3 regions of the Streptomyces sp. NPDC057702 genome follow, and region 1 is predicted to be linked to each of the others. Evidence: riboswitches for the same ligand, from Rfam matches in the RefSeq annotation. Region 1 holds a riboswitch; each other region holds the start of a gene.
The links. Region 1 has a riboswitch for cobalamin ahead of ACFVFR_RS18180 (ribonucleoside-diphosphate reductase subunit alpha). Riboswitches for the same ligand answer to the same signal wherever they lie in the genome.
Positions count from the first base shown of each region.

Region 2: it holds a riboswitch for cobalamin, as region 1 does, so the genes downstream of both, metE (5-methyltetrahydropteroyltriglutamate--homocysteine S-methyltransferase) here and ACFVFR_RS18180 (ribonucleoside-diphosphate reductase subunit alpha) in region 1, are expected to answer to the same signal.
Region 3: it holds a riboswitch for cobalamin, as region 1 does, so the genes downstream of both, ACFVFR_RS05745 (CoA-acylating methylmalonate-semialdehyde dehydrogenase) here and ACFVFR_RS18180 (ribonucleoside-diphosphate reductase subunit alpha) in region 1, are expected to answer to the same signal.

Region 1 covers NZ_JBHVJC010000022.1:2,345-5,611, forward strand. Annotated here, with positions in the region: gene ACFVFR_RS18180 (ribonucleoside-diphosphate reductase subunit alpha) at 1-1,328, opposite strand, end outside; cobalamin riboswitch at 1,486-1,625, opposite strand; gene ACFVFR_RS18185 (TolB family protein) at 1,904-3,267, shown strand, end outside.
Region 2 covers NZ_JBHVJC010000005.1:267,342-270,608, forward strand. Annotated here, with positions in the region: gene ACFVFR_RS05760 (FMN-dependent NADH-azoreductase) at 1-145, shown strand, start outside; gene ACFVFR_RS05765 (DMT family transporter) at 147-467, shown strand; cobalamin riboswitch at 808-1,027, shown strand; gene metE (5-methyltetrahydropteroyltriglutamate--homocysteine S-methyltransferase) at 1,192-3,267, shown strand, end outside.
Region 3 covers NZ_JBHVJC010000005.1:263,320-266,586, reverse strand. Annotated here, with positions in the region: gene ACFVFR_RS05755 (TetR/AcrR family transcriptional regulator) at 1-480, shown strand, start outside; gene ACFVFR_RS05750 (GNAT family N-acetyltransferase) at 667-1,191, shown strand; cobalamin riboswitch at 1,230-1,428, shown strand; gene ACFVFR_RS05745 (CoA-acylating methylmalonate-semialdehyde dehydrogenase) at 1,643-3,142, shown strand; gene ACFVFR_RS05740 (acyl-CoA dehydrogenase family protein) at 3,139-3,267, shown strand, end outside.

The sequences.
Region 1 (3,267 bases):
TGGATGACCGCGCCGGGCTCGGCGGTCTGGTTGGCGGTGCGGTTGGCGGCGTCCTTGAAGGTCATCCAGCCGTTGCCGGTCTGCGCGAGGGTGCGCATCATCCGCGCGTACAGTGTCCGGGCGGGCACCGTCTTGCTGGCTCTGCCCGCGGCCTCGGCGGCCCGGTAGGCGGCGTCGAACTCCTCGCCCCACAGGTCCACCAGGTCCGGCGCGTCGGCCGGGGAGAACAGCGACCAGTCCTCGTCCGCCTCGACGCGGCGCATGAACTCGTCCGGAATCCAGTGCGCGAGGTTCAGGTTGTGCGTACGCCGCGCCTCCTCGCCGGTGTTGTCCCGCAGTTCGAGGAACTCCTCGATGTCCGCGTGCCAGGTCTCCAGGTAGACGCAGGCCGCGCCCTTGCGCCGGCCGCCCTGGTTGACCGCGGCGACCGAGGCGTCCAGCGTGCGCAGGAAGGGGACGATGCCGTTGGAGTGGCCGTTGGTGCCACGGATCAGCGAACCACGGGACCGGATGCGCGAGTACGACAGGCCGATGCCGCCGGCGTGCTTGGACAGCCGCGCGACCTGGTGGTACCGGTCGTAGATCGAGTCCAGCTCGTCCAGCGGCGAGTCCAGCAGGTAGCAGGAGGACATCTGCGGGTGCCGGGTGCCGGAGTTGAAGAGCGTGGGCGAGCTGGGCAGGTACGCCAGCGAACTGGTCAGCCGGTACAGCTCGCTGACGTCGGCCAGCGCCCGCGCGGACCCCGCCTCGGCCAGACCACAGGCCACCCGCAGCAGGAAGTGCTGCGGGGTCTCGATGACCTGGCGGGTGATCGGGTGGCGCAGCAGGTAGCGGCTGTGCAGGGTCCGCAGGCCGAAGTAGCCGAAGCGGTCGTCGGCGCGACCCACGCCGTGCCCGTGCTGGGGCGCGTTCGTCCTCTTCAGCAGCGCGTCCAGGGCCGCGGCGTGGGCCCGGACGAAGTCCGCCGTCTCGTCCGCGATCAGCCCCTCGCGGTGCCCGACGGCCACCGACGTGGAGAAGGACACCGCGCCCTGCCCGGCGGCCTCCTCCGCGATGGCCCGGGTCAGCAGCCGCGCGGCCAGCCGCGAGTACTGCGGTTCCTCGGCGATCAGACCGGCCGCCGCCTCGGTCGCGAGCGACCGCAACTCCGCCTCGTCAGAACCGGGATGGCGGCCCCGCAACGCGGCGGCGGCGACCTTTCCGGGGTCGGTGGCGGGCAGGTCGGCGGTGAGGTCGGTCAGGACGCGCAACAGCGCGGTACCGGCTCCCTCGACCGCTGACTCTGAGACGGACTCGCGTGAAACGGGGTCCGCTGGCGCGATGGTCACGTGTGGCTCTCCCTCGCTCGGCAGGGGGCCACGCGGGAGAGGCGGAAGGCGCGCACGGGCGGGCCGCGACCTGAAGGTCGGGCCTGTCACGCGGCGTCCACCGGCCCAACCCGCGGGGCCCGGACGTTTGCGACGCCCAGGGCCGGCAAGCGTGTCCGGCCGTGGGCGCGCTGTCGGCAGGTCCTCGGACTAGCGGCGCGCAAAACGGCACACGTACACCGTTGCGGGACAGTTCCGGATTCGCACCGGATTCCCCTGCGGCGACAGCGAGCACGAGCATACATCTTGTGTCGGCAGCCGCGTGTCCCCCCACATCTTGTGTCGCGGGCGAGGAAAAGCCGTACGGATGTGCTAACCGATCGAGGGGTGTGCGGGCCCGTCGAGCCTGTCATGAAGGGCCGGACGGCTCGGCCGCGCACCCGGGGATTGGTGGCTTGTCACAGTCCCCGGCGTGTTGACGCCCCTCGCGACGCGGAGTTGGGTGCGGCGCACGCCGCCCGTGGACGGCGACGGACATCACCAGTCGAAGGGGTGGGAAACGGATGCGGAGCATCAGGCGAAGAACACGGCGCGCGGTGGCGGGTGCGCTGGGTGCCTGGCTGGCCGTCGGACTGCTGCCGGGCGCGGCGGCGGCCGTCGGACCCGGTGGCGCGGAGCGTGGCGCGGCCGGACGGACCGGCGTGGAGCGTGCCGTCGGGAAGCGCGGCGGCGGCGAACGTGTCGGTGCGGCCGGGCGGGTCGGTGGGGGACGGGAGGCCGGGCGGTTCGCCGCGGGGCGGACGGAGCGGGTCGGCCTGGCCCACGACGGCGCCCAGTTGAACCGCGACGCGCACGGCTACGCCCTGCGCGCCGACGGCCGGTCGCTGATCTTCACGACCGAGGCCGACCACGTGGTGCCCGGCGACACCGACGGCCGCGCGGACACCTTCGTACGCGACCTCGACAGCGGCCACGTCGAGCGGCTGGACCTCATCGGCTCCCAGTGGGAGGTCGTCGAACTGTCGGCCAGCGCGGACGGCAGGTTCCTGGCCTTCGCGGCCCGGCGCACCGAGGCCCCGCCGGACGAACTGCCCGAGGAGGACCTGTTCCTGCACGACCGCCACACCCACCGCACCGAGCCGCTGCTGCCGACCAGTCCGGACCCCGGCAAGGGCCTGCAGATGGTGGAGATCAGCGCCAACGGTCGCACCGTGGTGTTCCAGTCCGTCCGTCCCGACCTGGTGCCCGGCGACACCAACGGAGTCGCCGACATCTTCGCGTACGACCGCTGGCAGGGGAGCGTGCGGCGGGCCAACGTCTACAGCGACGGCACGCAGGCGCCGCGCGCGGCCACCCAGCCGGTGGTCAGCGGGGACGGGCGGCGCGTCGGGTTCATCTCCCGCACCCCGGTGGGCGACCCGCGTCCGGGCCCGGCGCGCGGGCCGGCGGCGCCGTCGGCGACCCCGCAGGCGTCGGGATCGGCGAAGCCCCCGGAGTCGGTGGAGCCCCCGGGGCCCTCGGGGTCGCGTAAGCCGCGCTTCGAACCGCTGTACGTCCACGACCTGGACACCGGGAGGACCGTGGCCGCCAGCACGACATCCGATGGCACGGACGTCGGCGCCACGCGGGGCTCGCTCAGCGCGGACGGCCGCTTCGCGCTCTTCGCCTCGCGCTCGCACCTGGTGGTGCCGGGCGATGCCAACGGCGTCCACGACCTGTTCCTGCGCGACCTGGAGCGCGGCACGACCGAGCGCGTCAGCCTCACGCCCGGGGGCGGCGAGGCGAACGGGGAGAGCGTCTACGGCGTCCTGAGCCCCGACGGCCGCACGCTGCTGTTCACCTCCGACGCGAGCAACCTGGTCCCGGGGGACACCAACGAGGTGGCCGACCTCTTCGCCCGCGACCTGCGGACCGGCGCGGTCGAGCGGCTCACCATACGCGCCGACGGCACCCAGTCGAG
Region 2 (3,267 bases), on a different contig from region 1:
CTTCGCCGTGCGGGACACCGTCTTCGTCAACGCGGAGCTGGCCAACGCGCGGCTCGACCCGAACATGGCCCACCTGCGGGCGAAGCACGAGGAGTCCTACGCCCACGCGCTGGAGCGGGCCCGGACGCTGGGCGGGGAGTACTGAGATGGCCTGGTACCTCCTCGGGCTGGCGAGTCTGGTCGAGATCGCCTGGTCGCAGTCGATCAAGCCGACCCAGAACTTCACCCGCCCGCTGCCCACCCTGCTGTGCTTCGTGCTGATGGCGGTGGCGGTCTACTTCCTCTCCCGTGCCATGCAGACGCTGCCGGTGGGCACCGCCTACGCCGTCTTCACCGGCGCCGGCGCCCTGGGCGCCATCGGCCTGGGCATCGTGGTCCACAAGGACCCCCTGTCCGTGGGCCGGCTGGTCGCCCTGGCCCTCATCCTGGGTGGCGTCGTCCTCGCCCGGGTGACCAACCCGGAGTGAGCCCGCGGCGGGGTGGGCACATCCCGGCGCCCTCCCGCTCGTAGGCGCGGGCCGTCCGACCCGGGGCCGCGTGGAGCGGCGGTGTGTGCGGCCGGACCACGTGGGGGCCGAGGGTGTGGGGCGGGGGGTGTGTCGGCGGGAAGGCGGGGCACGGCCACGTCCGGCCGCGCCTTCCCTTCCCCGCTCAAGGCGGAGTTGGCGGGTGTGGTCGCCGTCGCCAGGACGGCGGCGACCACACGGCGGTGGCCAAAGCCCCGGTCGCCGGCCGGCCTCCTTGTCGGGTGGCCCAGCTCACCCGGCGCGTGACGGGCGCTCTCGCCGCTCGGTCGCGTCTGCCGTTAGGCTGCCCCGTGCAGCAGGTTCGCCCCCGTCCGCCAGGCGGGAGGCGTCGTAAGAGGGAACCCGGTGGGAATCCGGGACTGCCCCGCAGCGGTGAGTGGGAACGACCGCCGTCATACGCACTGGGTCCGTTGGGACCTGGGAAGCGACGGCCAGTAGGTGTCTCGTGTTCAGGGACGCGCCCGCGAGTCCGAAGACCTGCCCGCTGCCCGTGCGCGTACCCACGCGGACGGCTGTTCCGGTGACCTCGCGGGAGGGTCGGCGTGCATACCAGGCGAACGGTCGCGCTGTGCCGCGCGGGGACGTCGCCGCCTGGTGGTCCACTCCTTCGTTCGCGCGTCCGGTCGCCGGGATCTCAGGGATTCATCTCGCGAAGGAGATCTCCGTGACCACCAAGCCCGCAGCCGCGGCAGCACGGGCCACCGTGTACGGCTACCCCCGTCAGGGGCGGAACCGGGAACTGAAGAAGGCGATCGAGGGTTACTGGCAGGGCCGGACCAGCGCCGACGCCCTCACCACCACCGCCGCGACGCTGCGCGCCGAGAACTGGCGCCAGCTCGCCGACGCCGGTGTCCACGAGGTGCCCACCGGCGACTTCTCGTACTACGACCACGTCCTGGACACGACCGTCATGGTCGGCGCGATCCCCGAGCGCCACCGGGCGGCCGTCGCCGCTGACGCGCTGGACGGCTACTTCGCCATGGCGCGCGGCACCCAGGCGGTGGCGCCGCTGGAGATGACGAAGTGGTTCGACACCAACTACCACTATCTGGTGCCCGAGTTGGCCCCGGACACGGTGTTCACGGCCGACTCCACCCAGCAGGTCGCGGAGTTGACGCAGGCCCTCGCGCTGGGGCACACCGCCCGGCCCGTGCTGGTCGGCCCCGTCACCTACCTGCTGCTCGCCAAGCCGGCGCCGGGGGTGGCCGACGACTTCGACCCGCTGACGCTGCTGGACCGGTTGCTGCCGGTGTACGCGGAGGTGCTGGCCGATCTGCGGGCGGCCGGTGCCGAGTGGGTACAGCTCGACGAGCCCGCCCTCACACAGGACCGTTCGCCGGCCGAACTGGGCGCCACCGAGCGCGCCTACCGCGACCTGGGGGCGCTGACCGACCGGCCCAGGCTGTTGGTCGCCTCGTACTTCGACCAGCTCGGCGAGGCCCTGCCGGTGCTCGCCAAGGCGCCCGTGGACGGGCTCGCGCTGGACTTCACGCGGGGCGCGGCGGCCCATCTGGAGGCGCTCGCCGCCGTCGGCGGGCTGCCCGGCAAGCGGCTGGTCGCCGGTGTGGTGGACGGTCGCAATGTCTGGGTGGGTGACCTGGCGGCCTCGCTCACGACCCTGGGCACCCTGTTGGGCCTGGCCGACCGCGTCGACGTGGCCGCCTCCTGCTCACTGCTGCACGTTCCGTTGGACACCGCGCTCGAACGCGACATCGATCCGCAGGTCCTGCGCTGGCTGGCCTTCGCCCGGCAGAAGGTCGCCGAGGTCGTCACCCTGGCCACGGGCCTGGCACGGGGCACGGAGGCGATCGCCGCCGAACTCGCCGCCAACCGCGCCGACCTGGCCTCGCGCGCCCACTCCCGCATCACCCACGACCCCGAGGTCCGGTCGCGCGCCGCCGCCGTCTCCGCGGCCGACGCCCGCCGCTCCCAGCCGTACGCGCTGCGGGCACCGGCACAGCGGGCGCGGCTGAACCTGCCGCTGCTGCCCAGCACGACGATCGGTTCCTTCCCGCAGACCACGGAGTTGCGTACCGCGCGCGCCGACCTGCGCGCGGGTCGGCTGGATACGGCGGGATACGAGGAGCGGGTCCGGGCGGAGATCCGGGAGGTGGTCTCCTTCCAGGAGGCGGCTGGCCTGGACGTGTTGGTGCACGGCGAGGCCGAGCGCAACGACATGGTGCAGTACTTCGCCGAGCAGCTCACCGGCTATCTCGCCACCCAGCACGGCTGGGTCCAGTCGTACGGCACCCGCTATGTGCGGCCCCCGATCCTGGCCGGCGACATCTCCCGCCCGGCGCCGATGACGGTGCGGTGGACGACGTACGCCCAGTCCCTCACCGACCGGCCGGTCAAGGGCATGCTGACCGGCCCGGTGACGATGCTGGCCTGGTCCTTCGTCCGTGACGACCAGCCGCTGGGCGAGACCGCGCGCCAGGTGGCGCTGGCACTGCGGGACGAGGTGGCCGACCTGGAGGCGGCGGGCACCCTTGTCATCCAGGTGGACGAGCCTGCGCTGCGCGAGTCGCTGCCGCTGCGGGCCGCCGACCGGGACGCGTACCTGGCGTGGGCGACGGAGGCGTTCCGGCTCACCACGGCCGGTGTGGAGCCGGCGACGCAGATCCACACCCACATGTGCTACGCCGAGTTCGGCGACATCGTGCGGGCCATCGACGACTTGGACGCCGATGTCATCAGCCTGGAGGCGGCCCGCTCGCACATGCGGGTGGCCCGCGAGCTG
Region 3 (3,267 bases), on a different contig from region 1:
GAGGCCATCACCGCGCGCGCCGGCGTCGGCAAGCACACCGTGTACCGGCGCTGGCCCTCCAAGGGCGCCGTCTTCCTGGACGCCCTGCTGTCCACCCTCCAGACCGACCTCAGCTATCCCGACACCGGCGACATCGTGGCCGACCTGCGCACCCAGATGAACGCCTCGCGATCACTGCTGAGCACGGGCTCGTTCGGGCCGCTGTACGCCGCGCTCGTCGGTGAGGCCCAGCACGACCCCGCCATCGCGCAGGCCCTGCACGACCGGTGGATCAAGCCACTGACGGACGGCACCCGCACGCGCCTGCGCGCGGCCCAGGAGGCGGGCCAACTGAGGTCGGACATCGACCTGGACACGGTGATCGCCCTGCTCTACGGCCCGATGTACTACCGCTTCCTCCTCATCCCCGGCCCCTACGACGCCGCCTTCGTCGACGCCGTCCTGGAGGTCGCGTTCGCCGGGCTGCGCCCGACGGTCTGAGCCCGCTGCCCCCCGGCGGCGGGGTCGAGGCGGCGGCCGGTGACAGGCCGCCGCCACACCCGACCGCCCGGGGTGGCGCCGCGCGCGCCCGGCGAGCCGGGCCGGCCCACCCGCGTGCCGGCAGGGCGCCCACCCGCACCAGCCCCGGGGCCGTGCGGGTGGGCGCCCGTCTGGCAGGCTGCCCCCGTGATCATCAGACGCGCGCAGGAGAAGGACCTTCCCAGCTTCCTGGGGCTGGCGGCCCAGGTCGAGCACTGGTTCGGACCGATGGTGGACGACCCCGGCTTCCACCGCGCCCTGACCGAGCACATCCACCGTTCGGCCGCGCTGGTGGCCACCCCAGCGCGGCCCGAGGCCGGGCCCGACGCCCCGCGCGACGCGGAGTCCGGCGCGGGCCCCGGCCCCGGAGTGGACCTCCTCGGCGGGCTGCTGTTCGGCGGCCAGGCCCCGACCTACCACGTGCACTGGCTGGTGGTCTCGGCCCAGGCGCGCGGGGGCGGCGTGGGGCAGGCGCTGATGGCCGAGGCCGTCCGTCGGTTCGGCCGCGAGCCGGGCCACATCGAGGTCGTCACCTTCGGCGCGGACCATCCGGGCGCCGTGACCAGCGGTGCCCGTGTCTTCTACGAGCGCCTTGGCTTCACCCCGGCGGAACCCGCCGAACCAGGCCCCGAAGGTGGCTCGCGACAGGTCTACCGACGGGCCGTCAACTGAGCGGAGTGGTTCGGTCCAGAAGGGTCTGGACTTACTAGGACGTCCAACTATATCGTCGTGACCAAGGCCCGCGGTGTCAGGGAAGCCGGTGCGATTCCGGCGCGGTCCCGCCACTGTGACCGGGGAGTGCGTGCTCAGGGAGCCGAACGCCACTGGTGGACGAGGTGTCCATCGGGAAGGCGGAGGGCGCGCGTTGATCCGGGAGTCAGGATACCGGCCGCGGGATGTTCCGTGTTTTCCACGAGGATGGAGCAGACACGCATGGCACCGGTCCCTACCCGTGACCCAGGCGAACCGACGGAGCGGGTGGCGTAGACACGCCCTCCTCTGACGCTCCGTGACGGCTCTTCGGCCTTCGCGTCCCACGGCACAGCCAGCGCGCCCGCCCCACCGGGTGGCGCCTTCGGCCTGCCGTGCCATCCCGGTTCCCACCTGACGAGAGCAGGCTCTCATGGTTCACGAACTCACCCACTTCGTCGGCGGCGCACCCACCCCGGGCACCTCCGGGCTCTTCGCCGACGTGTACGACCCGAACACCGGCTCCGTGCGAGCCCGCGTCCCGCTGGCCGGGCGCGCCGAGACCGAGGCGGCCATCGCGGACGCCGAGGAGGCCCAGCGGGAGTGGGCGGAGTGGAACCCGCAGCGGCGCGCGCGGGTGCTCCTCAGGTTCCTGCGACTGGTCGACGACGAGCGCGACGCGCTGGCCCGTACGCTCTCCGCCGAGCACGGCAAGACCGTGGCCGACGCGCACGGGGACATCCAACGCGGCCTGGACGTCGTGGAGTTCGCCGCCGGCATCCCCCACCTGCTCAAGGGAGAGTTCACCGACAACGCGGGCACCGGCATCGACGTGCACTCCCTACGCGCGCCGCTCGGCGTCACCGCCGGCATCACACCGTTCAACTTTCCCGCGATGATCCCGCTGTGGAAGGCGGCCCCGGCCATCGCCTGCGGCAACTCCTTCATCCTCAAACCCTCCGAACGCACCCCCTCCGTCCCGCTGCGCATCGCCGAACTCTTCCTGGAGGCGGGCCTCCCGCCGGGCGTGCTGAACGTCGTCCACGGCGGCGAGGAAGCGGTGAACACCCTCCTGGAGGACCCGCGCGTACAGGCCCTCGGCTTCGTCGGGTCCACCCCGATCGCCGCGAAGGTGTACGCCACCGCCGCCGCCCACGGCAAGCGCGCCCAGTGCTTCGGCGGCGCCAAGAACCACATGATCGTGATGCCCGACGCCGATCTCGACCAGGCCGCCGACGCGTTGATCGGCGCCGGCTACGGGTCGGCGGGCGAGCGGTGCATGGCGATCTCGGTGGCCGTACCCGTCGGCGAGGAGACCGCCGACGCGCTCGTGGCCCGGCTGCGGGAGCGTATCGGTGCCCTGCGGATCGGCCGCTCCGACGACCCCGAGGCCGACTTCGGCCCGCTGGTCAGCCGTGACGCCCTGGACCGGGTGCGCCGCTACGTCGACATCGGCGTCAACGAGGGCGCCGAACTCGTGGTCGACGGACGCGAGGTCACCCTCCCCGGGCACGAGGACGGGTTCTTCGTCGGTGCCACCCTCTTCGACCGGGTCAGCCCGCGCATGCGGATCTACCGCGAGGAGATCTTCGGCCCGGTCGTGACCGTCGTCCGCGCGGCCGACTACGCGGAGGCGTTGCGACTGCCCAGCGAACACGCCCTCGGCAACGGTGTCGCGCTGTTCACCCGCGACGGCGACACCGCGCGCGACTTCACCCGCCGGGTCAACACCGGCATGGTCGGCGTCAACGTGCCGATCCCGGTGCCCGTGGCGTACCACACCTTCGGTGGCTGGAAGCGGTCCGGCTTCGGCGACCTGAACCAGCACGGGCCCGACTCCGTCCGCTTCTACACCCGTACCAAGACCGTCACCTCGCGCTGGCCCTCTGGGGTCAAGGAGGGCGCGAGCTTCACCCTCCCGACGATGGGATGAGCACGGTGACCGGCGCACTCACCAAGGACCAACTCGCCCTGGCCGAGGTCACCCTGGACTTCGCCGAGGAGCACCTGGCCCCGCACGCCCTGGCCTGGGACCGCGACAAGCACTTCCCCGTCGAC